One region of the Halomonas sp. NYA30 genome, then DNA from elsewhere that is predicted to be linked to it. Evidence: predicted binding sites of a transcription regulator. Region 1 holds the regulator's gene; each other region holds the start of a gene.
The links. Region 1 encodes sigma-54, which starts transcription at its own class of promoters, with help from an activator protein. Its sites were predicted from a motif close to TGGCACNNNNNTTGCTNT; they were not measured.

Region 1 (3,236 bases):
TGAAGTGATTCAGGCGCGCTCTGACGTTGACGGCAGCGAAACCCAGCGCATACGCATGACGCTTCAGCCCGAACAATAGGGAGCCAAGCCTTGGCAACTACAGAAACTGCGCCAATCAAAACCCTATATGCCCATCACTTGGCCAAAAGCTATAAGCGACGCCGAGTTGTTAAAGACATCAATTTAGAGATCTCCCAAGGCAGCGTTGTGGGCTTGCTCGGCCCCAACGGTGCAGGCAAAACCACCTCTTTTTATATGATTGTGGGGCTGGTGAAATCCGATGCTGGCAAAGTGGGTATCGACGATGTAGATCTAACCCGCGCCCCAATGCATGAACGCGCTGCGGCGGGTATCGGCTACCTACCGCAAGAAGCGTCTATTTTTCGTAAATTATCGGTTGCCGATAATATTATGGCGATACTCGAAACGCGCAAAGAGCTCAGCCGTAGCGACCGCGAGCAGCGCCTGGAAGCGCTACTTGAAGATTTTCACATTACCCATATTCGCGACAACCTGGGCATGAGCCTTTCAGGCGGTGAACGCAGGCGTGTGGAGATTGCTCGCTCACTGGCGACAGAACCCGCATTCATTCTGCTGGACGAGCCCTTTGCTGGCGTAGACCCCATTTCGGTGGGCGAGATCAAAACCATTATTCGGGCATTAAAGCAGCGCCACATCGGCGTACTGATTACCGACCACAACGTTCGCGAAACCCTGGATATTTGTGATATCGCCTACATCGTGGGCGATGGTCAAATCATCGCCAGCGGCTCTCCAGCCTCGATACTCACTAACCAGAAAGTGAGGGAGGTTTATCTAGGCGCTGATTTCCGCCTCTAGCCTATTTTTCACTTCTAATTAGCGCTCTACAACAACTTTACTACCAATGGCATGCTTATTGCACTTGCACCGGAGACCTACTCACACTAGGGTGGAGCATTCTGATTAACGAGTGGTTCTCAGATGGTCATGAAAGCTTCTCTTCAACTGCGCATGGGCACACAGCTGACCATGACACCTCAGCTGCAGCAGGCCATTGCTCTGTTACAGCTATCAACGCTGGACTTACGTCAAGAAATTCAGCAGGCCCTAGATGCCAACCCCATGCTGGAACAAGAGGATGAATTTGGCGAACAGGCTGCCAGCGAGCCCAAAGAGGAAGAGTGGTCAGAGAGCATTCCCACCGAGCTCTCGGTAGATAGTGATTGGTCTGACACCTACCAAGATATGGGCAGTCACGGTGGCTCCAGCAGCGAAGGACCTGATTTTGAGCGCCAGGCTGCTGGCCAGAGTCTTCATGGGCACTTGCTGTGGCAGCTAGCCATGACTGATTTTGGCGCGCGAGAGCAACTTGTCGCAGAAAGTCTTATCGACGCGTTAGATGCTAATGGCTACTTAACTCAGCCGCTCAACGACATACGTGAAGGGCTTCGCGCCCAAGGTGTCGATGGGCTTAGCCAGCGCGAAGTAGAAACCATTCTGCTTAAGCTTCAGCAATTTGAGCCAACAGGAATATTCGCCCGCGACCTGCGGGAGTGCCTGATGCTGCAGCTGGCCACTCTTCCCGATGATACGCCGTTGCTGGTTCCTGCCCGCCGCTTAGTACGGCAGTTTCTGGAAGCGCTCGGCAAAGATGACATGCGCTTACTAAAACGCCGCCTGGGACTCGATGATGACCAGCTGGCTGATGTCATTCTCCTCATTCGTAGCCTTGATCCACGCCCGGGCAGCGCCTATGGCGATACCGATGATAGTTATGTAACGCCCGACCTGGTCGTACGCCATGACCACGAAGGCTGGCACTTAGAGCTCAATCCTGAGGCATTGCCAAGGCTTCGCATTCAGCCCGACTACGCAAGCTTAATAAAGCGTGCGGATAAAAGTCAGGACAATCAGTTTTTAAAAGAACACCTGCAGGAAGCACGCTGGCTGATCAAGAGCCTCTCTAGCCGCAACGATACGCTACTGCGCGTTGGCCGCGAGATTATCACCCGGCAAATTGGCTTTTTAGAACACGGCGAAGAAGCCATGAAGCCGCTCATATTGGCCGATATCGCCGAGGCCGTGGAAATGCACGAATCGACTATTTCCCGGGTAACCACTCAGAAATTTATTCATACGCCTCGCGGCGTATTTGAACTCAAATACTTTTTCTCAAGCCAAGTCAGCGGCCAGGATGGTGACAGCCATTCAAGCACCGCTATCCGCGCTCGGCTGAAGAAATTGGTTCAAGAGGAGCCGCCAGGCAAGCCGCTTTCTGATAGCCGCTTAGTCACGCTATTAGGGGAGGGGGGAATTCAAGTAGCGCGTCGAACGGTGGCTAAATACCGTGAAGCCATGGGCATTCCCTCCTCTAGCGAGCGACGTCGTTTGCGCTAGCACAAATCAACGTTTTAGGGAAACTCTCGACAAGGGCTTTGCAACGCGGCAAAAAGGGTTACAATCGAAGTACAGTCCGATGGATAAGGAGTACGTCAATGCAAGTTAATATCACTGGTCATCACGTAGAACTGACTGACGCCTTGCGTGACTATGTCAACGAAAAGCTTGAACGTGTAGAGCGCCATTACGACAACATAACCACGGTGCAAGTCACCTTATCTGTGGAGAAAGAGCGCCAGCAGGCCGCCTGTACACTGCACGCAGCAGGTGCTGATTTACATGCGGAAGCCCTAGACAGTGATATGTACGCCGCTATTGACGCATTAGCGGACAAAATTGATCGGCAACTCGTTAAACATAAGGAAAAAGCACAAGCTCGCGCCCAAGGCGCAGGCGTGCGTTAATTCAATGACGTTGGAAACCATACTCCCCCCGGAACGTGTTCTCTTTGACGTACCCGGGGGCAGCAAAAAAAGGGTGCTGGAATTTTTCAGCACCTTTATTGCCCAAAATATCCCCAGTCTGGACAGCCAAGAAGTGTTTAGCCGTTTAATTGGCCGTGAGCGCTTAGGCAGTACCGGGATTGGTAACGGCGTGGCTATTCCCCATGCGCGTAGTCCTCACTGCTCGGCCCCAATTGCTGGTTTTTTAAAACTCGCAGAAGCGATTGATTTTGATGCTATCGACGGCGACCCGGTGGATCTGGTGTTTGTATTGCTAGTGCCAGAAGAGGCTGATGACACACATCTCTCTCTGCTCGGCCAGGTAGCGACCATCATGAACGATGCGGATACGCGTCAGAAACTGCGTAAAGCAGGCAGCCAGCGCGAACTACTTGAGTTGCTTACCGCTAA
Region 2 (3,236 bases), 2.1 Mb from region 1:
TGGTGATGACGGTATCCATGACCGTGTCGTCGGCACGCTGGCTTTGGCCCATGCCGTCGCGGATGACTTTGCCGCCGCCGAACTTCACCTCATCACCGTAGTGGGTGGCGTCTTTCTCGACTTCGATCCACAGCTCGGTATCGCCCAGGCGAACGCGATCGCCCACCGTGGGGCCATACATATCGGCGTAGGCTTGTCGGCTGATCTTGTTGGTCGGCTTCATTGTTTATCCCCCTCTAGCGCGCCCATCACATCACCCCGGAAGCCGTAAATTTCGCGCTTACCCACAAAGGGAATCAGCGTGACTTCCCGGGTTTGGCCGGGCTCAAAGCGAATCGCTGTGCCGGCGGCCACATCCAGGCGAAAGCCTCGGGATTTGTCGCGATCGAAAACCAGCGCTGGGTTGGCTTCGGCGAAGTGGTAGTGGGAGCCGATCTGAATCGGGCGGTCGCCGGTATTGGCCACTTCGACACTAATTCGCTCACGCCCCACACACAGCTCGATATCACCCTCTTTTAATTGGTACTGTCCTGGAACCATTGGGCCGGGAATCATGATGCTCTCCTGGTTGCTGACAACTAGTTGATAGGTGTGTGGACAGTGACCAGCTTGGTGCCGTCGGGGAAAGTGGCTTCGACCTGCACTTCGTCAACCATGTCAGCCACGCCCTCCATCACATCGTCACGGCTAAGAATCTCGCGGCCGTAGCTCATCAAATCAGCCACACTGCGGCCATCCCGGGCGCCTTCCATAATCTCGAAGCTAATCAGCGCCACCGCTTCGGGGTAATTCAGCTTCAACCCGCGTGCCTTACGTCGCTCGGCCAGTTGAGCAGCGGAAAAAAGAAGCAGCTTGTCTTTGTCTCTTGGGGTTAATTCCATGGGGCGTTTCTCCAGCAATCTATTCGATTAGGTTAACCAAATACGCGGTGTGTGGGCGTCTCGCTCGATCCATAGGGGGCGCAAAAGTTGCCAAGCCTGTTCGCATAATGCCCAGGCTTCATTACGCGCGTTACCCAAGTAGCGTAATAGCAGCACGCCATGGCGGACGGTAACCGCCCAGCGCGGGTTATCCGGCAGCGCTTCACGTAAGGCTTCAATGGCTACAGGGGCGTCGGTAATCCCCACCGCCCAAAGCGTGGCTTGTACGGTGGCGCCACCCTGGCCCCAACGCCCCTTAAAGCGGGGGTGCAAAGGATCGAGGGGCTGGCGTTCTAGCCACAGCGGTTTGCCGTCCAGGGTTAAGCGGAAGTGCTGCTCAATACGCCCGGAAACATAGGGTAAGTCGCTGGCGGGGCGGCCTAGCGCCATCACTTCCCAGCCCAGGCAGCGGGCGCTGCCATGCAGCTCGATATGGGTGCGCTGCTCGCCTTTCGAGCCATCGAAGGCGATGGTCTCCTGGGGCAGCCACTCCAGAGTGGCGCCATCTTCAACGCTTAGCCGGGTGTGCTGAGTCCAAGCCACGCCCTGGCTATCAGCTTTGTAGAGTTTATTGGCAGCAGGCGTTGTGATTAGCGCATGGGCACCGCCCGCGACATGAGCGCTAATGGTGAGCGCATCGCCGCTCACCAGTCCGCCCGGCGGGTGCAGCACGTACACATGGCACGCCTCATCGCGGCCCTCTGGGTAGAATGGCCGCTGCACCCGCAGCGGCCCCTGGTGGCGAGCCTGTACCATGCGAGTAACGCCGTCACGTTGGGCAAACGTCAAGGCCAACGAGGCCGCCCAGTGGCGGCCTTGATCGAAGCGGTGGCCAGAGGCAATGTGTGGTTTGGCAAGTTCGCACAGGATCATGGGTTGCTATCGCTTCCTTTTTCACTAAGCCTTTGACATAGGTAAGCAATTAATGCGCCAAAATGGTGAAAAGCCTTGTTGTGCGGTCAATGGCAGGGATGAACGGCGGTGACTTGCAGTGCTACGCATCTAGACGCACCAATAAAGCACGACACTAGGCCTCATATGCACCAAATAAATGCACTCACTACTTATTTAGCGCTCAGCTTGCACTCACTTTTCACACCATTACTGCATAAAGACCCGGTTACGCCCGCCGCGCTTCGCTTCATAAAGAGCTTGATCAGCCCGCTGCAAGGAGTGGTGATAGTCCGGGTGGCCATCGTGAAGCGTTACACCCACGCTAATCGTCACGTTAAGCAGCGTATCGGCGCCAGCGAGCATCGGCTCTTTAGCCACCGATTGGCGTAAACGCTCAGCAAATAACCGGCTGCCGTCATGGTCAGTATTGACCAGCACAATCAAAAACTCCTCGCCGCCCATGCGAAACACGTAATCACCCCCACGGGTGGAGCGATCAAGGATGCTCGCCACCTGCTGCAGCACGTTGTCGCCAGCGTCGTGCCCATGAGTATCGTTGATCGATTTGAAGTGATCGATATCTACCATTAACAGCGCAAAGCAGTGCTCCGAATGGCGAGCAATGTCTATTTCGCGGTTAAGCACCACTGACAAAAACTTGCGGTTGAGCAACCGGGTTAAGCTGTCGCGCCCTGCGTCCAAACCGGAGGCACGCTCTATCACATTGTCGAGCAGCATCAACACCGTGCGGGCGGCATCACGAATCTCGCTCAGCGCCTTAAGTCGCTGGCTAGCATCTTCATGATGCAGCACTGCCAGCCACTCACTATCCACTTGCTGAATATGGCGTGAAATAGTGGCAATCTCTGGCACGCCCTCGAACGCATGGCACGCTTTATGGAAGTACCACAGACCAAAATCGGAATTCGACAACCGCGGCAGCGTGGCGATATTCTGCTGGGCGGCTATGGCAAACATCAGCGCATTCTCCCAATTCAACAGCGCCGAACGCTGGCGTTCACGCTCGTCGCCGATGCTTTGCGTAAGGGAAAATAGTTTGTACGACTCTTCGGTGCGCGCATTACGGTCACTGGCCACCGAGTAGGCGTGGCTCATGATTTCCATGGCCATATCGATATGATCAGAGACATACACCGCGGCATCCCCCGGCGATAGCGGACTTTTGAACGTGGCGTTGAGCTGCTGATAAAACGCCTGCTTCAGCTGCCGTGCCCCGTTTAGCACCAGGTTGACCGGAATATCGATGCGAGCATGCACCTGCCCCACTTTTTCCTGCTGCTCAACCAGGGATTCAAAATCGGCGTGCTCAACGGCAAACATGGCCTTCAGCCAGCGCCGCATTGAGGGGTTTAAGCGCAGTGCCACTTGATCGTTGGAGAGAAACAGCGAGGCATGCGGATC
Region 3 (3,236 bases), 2.2 Mb from region 1:
TCAACATTCAAGGAAGCGCTACTCATCAACACTAAAGGCCCAAGAGCAACATATGATTGAGGCAGCGTTAGAAAAGACCGATGGCAATGTCAGCAAAGCTGCCAAACATCTAGGGATAGGCCGCGCCACGCTTTATCGCAAAATCAAGGAAATCCAGAGCATAAAATAGCCGTCCAAGCTGGGCCTCATGGCATAAGAGCAACAGAAGAGCGACGCATACACCCTAAGCTAAAGCTGTATCAAAATGAGAATGTTAAGACATTGCTCTCACTTTGAGACGCCTACGCACTATATCAAGGCCCTGAAGGAACGCTTGGGGATCATAAAAATCAACAACTTAAAATAAATATTCACGACCGTCTCAGTTGGCATGCTTCTCGCTACAGATTGCAGGCACCTTACAAGATCAATAAGCATGATGGAGATACATAACATGCGGACGTATAGCCTGCCCATGCACTGCAGCCCACTGAGCAAAAAGATTCGACATGTTCTCGCGATGGCTGGAGCATTAACGCTTAGCACCACCGCCACTTTAACCGCCAATGCCGCCGAAATTGCCACAGACCCGGGTGACTACGTACCACTACCAGAAGGCAGTACGCTAGGGCTGCTTTATTTACAGCATGCTAGCCGGGATTCAGTTTACGCGAACGGTGATTTGCTTCGCGATGATACGGGGCTCGATACCCGTATCGGTTTAGCCCGATTTATTCACTATCTGAATATCGGTGGGTATACCGTCAATCCCCAGATAATACTGCCTTTCGGTAGGGTTGAATTGAAAGCACCTTTCGGCCCTCTGGAGCCGACCTCCTCTAGTGGCATGGGCGATCCCATGATCGGCGCCACTACGTGGTTAGTGAACAACCCGGATCAACAAAAGTGGTTTGGTCTCTCCGCCTTTGCCTCAATGCCTGCGGGAAAGTACGACGCCTCTAATGGCCCCATTAATGTCGGTGAAAATCGCTGGAAAGGCATTTTCCAAGCAGGTTACGTCACCGGTCTTGGTGACGATTTTATGCTGGATATCATCGCCGAATACGCGACTTACGGCGATAACGATGACTTTATAGGTACGCGTCGTGAGCAAAATGATAGCCAAAGCCTACAGACACATTTCAAGTACTTACTCAGCCCTCAAAGCCACCTTGCCCTCTCCTACTATCACTCCTTCGGCGGCGAAACGACCGTTGGTGGTGTTCGGCAAGACGACGCACTTGATAACAGTCGTTGGCAGGCAACGTTCGCGACCTTTGTTCAACCCACTCTTCAACTCCAGATGCAGTACGGCCAGGACATTGATGTTGAAAATGGCTTCAAGGAAGAGCACCGCATTAACCTTCGAGCAGCCAAAGTATTCTGAATTAATTTCTAGCAACGCCAATACAATGGCATATGCCCTGGGCCTTGTTGCCACAAGCTTTTCTAAACACCGGGAAATTAAGGGAATGGCGTAGTACCGATATTGAAGCACGCGTGAGTCAATTGAAAAGGAGAAACATCATGTCCGATGCACGATTACTGACACCTTCCATATGGCACAAGCAAGTATTTACAGGCCAGTGGGTAGCAGGTTCCGGCGACATATTGAAGGTCAAAGCACCTGCCAGTGACGCAACACTTGGCCATATCGGCAGCGCTGCTAGCGAGCAGGTAGATGCCGTCGCCGAAAAAAGCTACGAAGCCGCCATAGCTTGGGGCAACACCCCGTACGATGAGCGTGCGGCAATCATGCGCCAAGCCGCCCGTACCGCCGAGGAGCACCAAGATGAATTGATCCATTGGCTTGTAGACGAGAGCGGTTCAACGCCTGCCAAGGCCGCGTTTGAAGTGGCGATATCAATAAAAGTACTACACGAAGCCGCCTCGTTACCTTCACGTGCGGCGGGAGAGCTGATGCCCTCAACGCCTGGCCGTCTCAATATCGCACGCCGTCGTCCTTTGGGTGTTGTCGGCGTCATATCACCTTTCAACTTTCCCCTGTACCTAGCTATACGCGCGGTCGCCCCTGCGCTGGCATTGGGTAATGCCGTCATACTCAAACCCGACCCACGCACCAGTGTATGTGGCGGTGTCAGTATGGCGCGCCTATTTGAACTGGCAGGCTTACCTGAAGGTGTGCTTGCGATGCTTCCAGGTGGCGGGGCAACAGGTGCGGCGCTTGTCGAGAACAGTAACGTTGCCATGATTCAGTTTACGGGCTCAACAGCCGCAGGGCGAAAAATTGGCGAAACCGCGGGCCGTTTGCTTAAGAAAGTATCGCTGGAGCTAGGCGGCAAAAACTCGCTGATCATACTTGATGATGCCGACCTAGATTTGGCCATTAGTAATGCCACTTGGGGGGCCTATCTGCATCAGGGTCAAATCTGCATGTCGAGCGGCCGCATTCTGGTTCAGCGGGACATCTATGATCGTTTCCTCGAACGCCTGACAGAGAAAGCACGCAGCTTAAGCGTTGGTGACCCGCGAAGTGGAGAATTCGCTCTCGGCCCATTGATTGACAAGGGCCAACTGGATCACGCATGTGACCTGCTGTCTCGCGCAAAAGCGTCCGGGGGCAACGTACTCGTGGGTGGTGAAACCGACGGGCTTTTCTTTAAGCCGGCGGTCGTCAGCGATGTCACCACCGATAACCCTATTTTTCACGAGGAGGCGTTTGCCCCTATTGCCGTGGTTATCCCTTTCGACACAGACGCAGAGGCAGTAGCACTTGCCAATAATACAGAGTATGGGCTATCGGCCGGGGTGATTTCGCGCGATGTGGGCCGTGCTTTACGCTTAGGCGAGCAGCTAAGAACAGGGTTGTTGCACATTAATGATCAAACAGTGAATGACGAAGTCATCAACCCCTTCGGCGGGGTTGGCGCCTCAGGCAATGGAACCAGCGTGGGGGGGAGCAGCAATATAGATGAATTCACGCAGTGGCAGTGGCTAACGCTCAAGGGGGAGGCGCCCGCCTACCCTCTTTAAATGCTGCCTTTAGCCAGAAATTTCTTATTACAACGCAATACCGAGGTGAACCATGACAAACAATACACACACAGACATCACAGTTGCAGTCACCCGAGAGAAAGGAGCTGACTTTACAATAGAAAAAGCAAGCATTCGCCCACCCCAGGGAGACGAAGTGCTGGTCAGGGTGGTGGCGACCGGTATGTGCCATACAGACCTGATCGTACGTGATCAGTATTATCCGGTGCCATTACCTGCCGTATTGGGGCATGAGGGCGCAG

Region 2: a site for sigma-54 is predicted at 1,836-1,853, ahead of ACWI0H_RS19990 (urease accessory protein UreD). Genes of this name have one in related genera too.
Region 3: a site for sigma-54 is predicted at 1,415-1,432, ahead of ACWI0H_RS19465 (benzaldehyde dehydrogenase). Genes of this name have one in related genera too.

What each region holds. Positions count from the first base shown of each region.
Region 1 is NZ_OZ334477.1:1,791,706-1,794,941, reverse strand. Features, by position in the region: gene lptA (lipopolysaccharide transport periplasmic protein LptA) at 1-79, shown strand, start outside; gene lptB (LPS export ABC transporter ATP-binding protein) at 91-840, shown strand; gene ACWI0H_RS08135 (RNA polymerase factor sigma-54) at 964-2,379, shown strand; gene hpf (ribosome hibernation-promoting factor, HPF/YfiA family) at 2,478-2,786, shown strand; gene ACWI0H_RS08125 (PTS sugar transporter subunit IIA) at 2,791-3,236, shown strand, end outside.
Region 2 is NZ_OZ334477.1:4,319,102-4,322,337, forward strand. Features, by position in the region: gene ureC (urease subunit alpha) at 1-223, opposite strand, end outside; gene ACWI0H_RS19980 (urease subunit beta) at 220-540, opposite strand; gene ureA (urease subunit gamma) at 579-881, opposite strand; gene ACWI0H_RS19990 (urease accessory protein UreD) at 909-1,793, opposite strand; gene ACWI0H_RS19995 (diguanylate cyclase) at 2,022-3,236, opposite strand, start outside.
Region 3 is NZ_OZ334477.1:4,202,601-4,205,836, forward strand. Features, by position in the region: gene ACWI0H_RS19455 (sigma-54-dependent Fis family transcriptional regulator) at 1-169, shown strand, start outside; gene ACWI0H_RS19460 (transporter) at 434-1,366, shown strand; gene ACWI0H_RS19465 (benzaldehyde dehydrogenase) at 1,507-2,973, shown strand; gene ACWI0H_RS19470 (NAD(P)-dependent alcohol dehydrogenase) at 3,026-3,236, shown strand, end outside.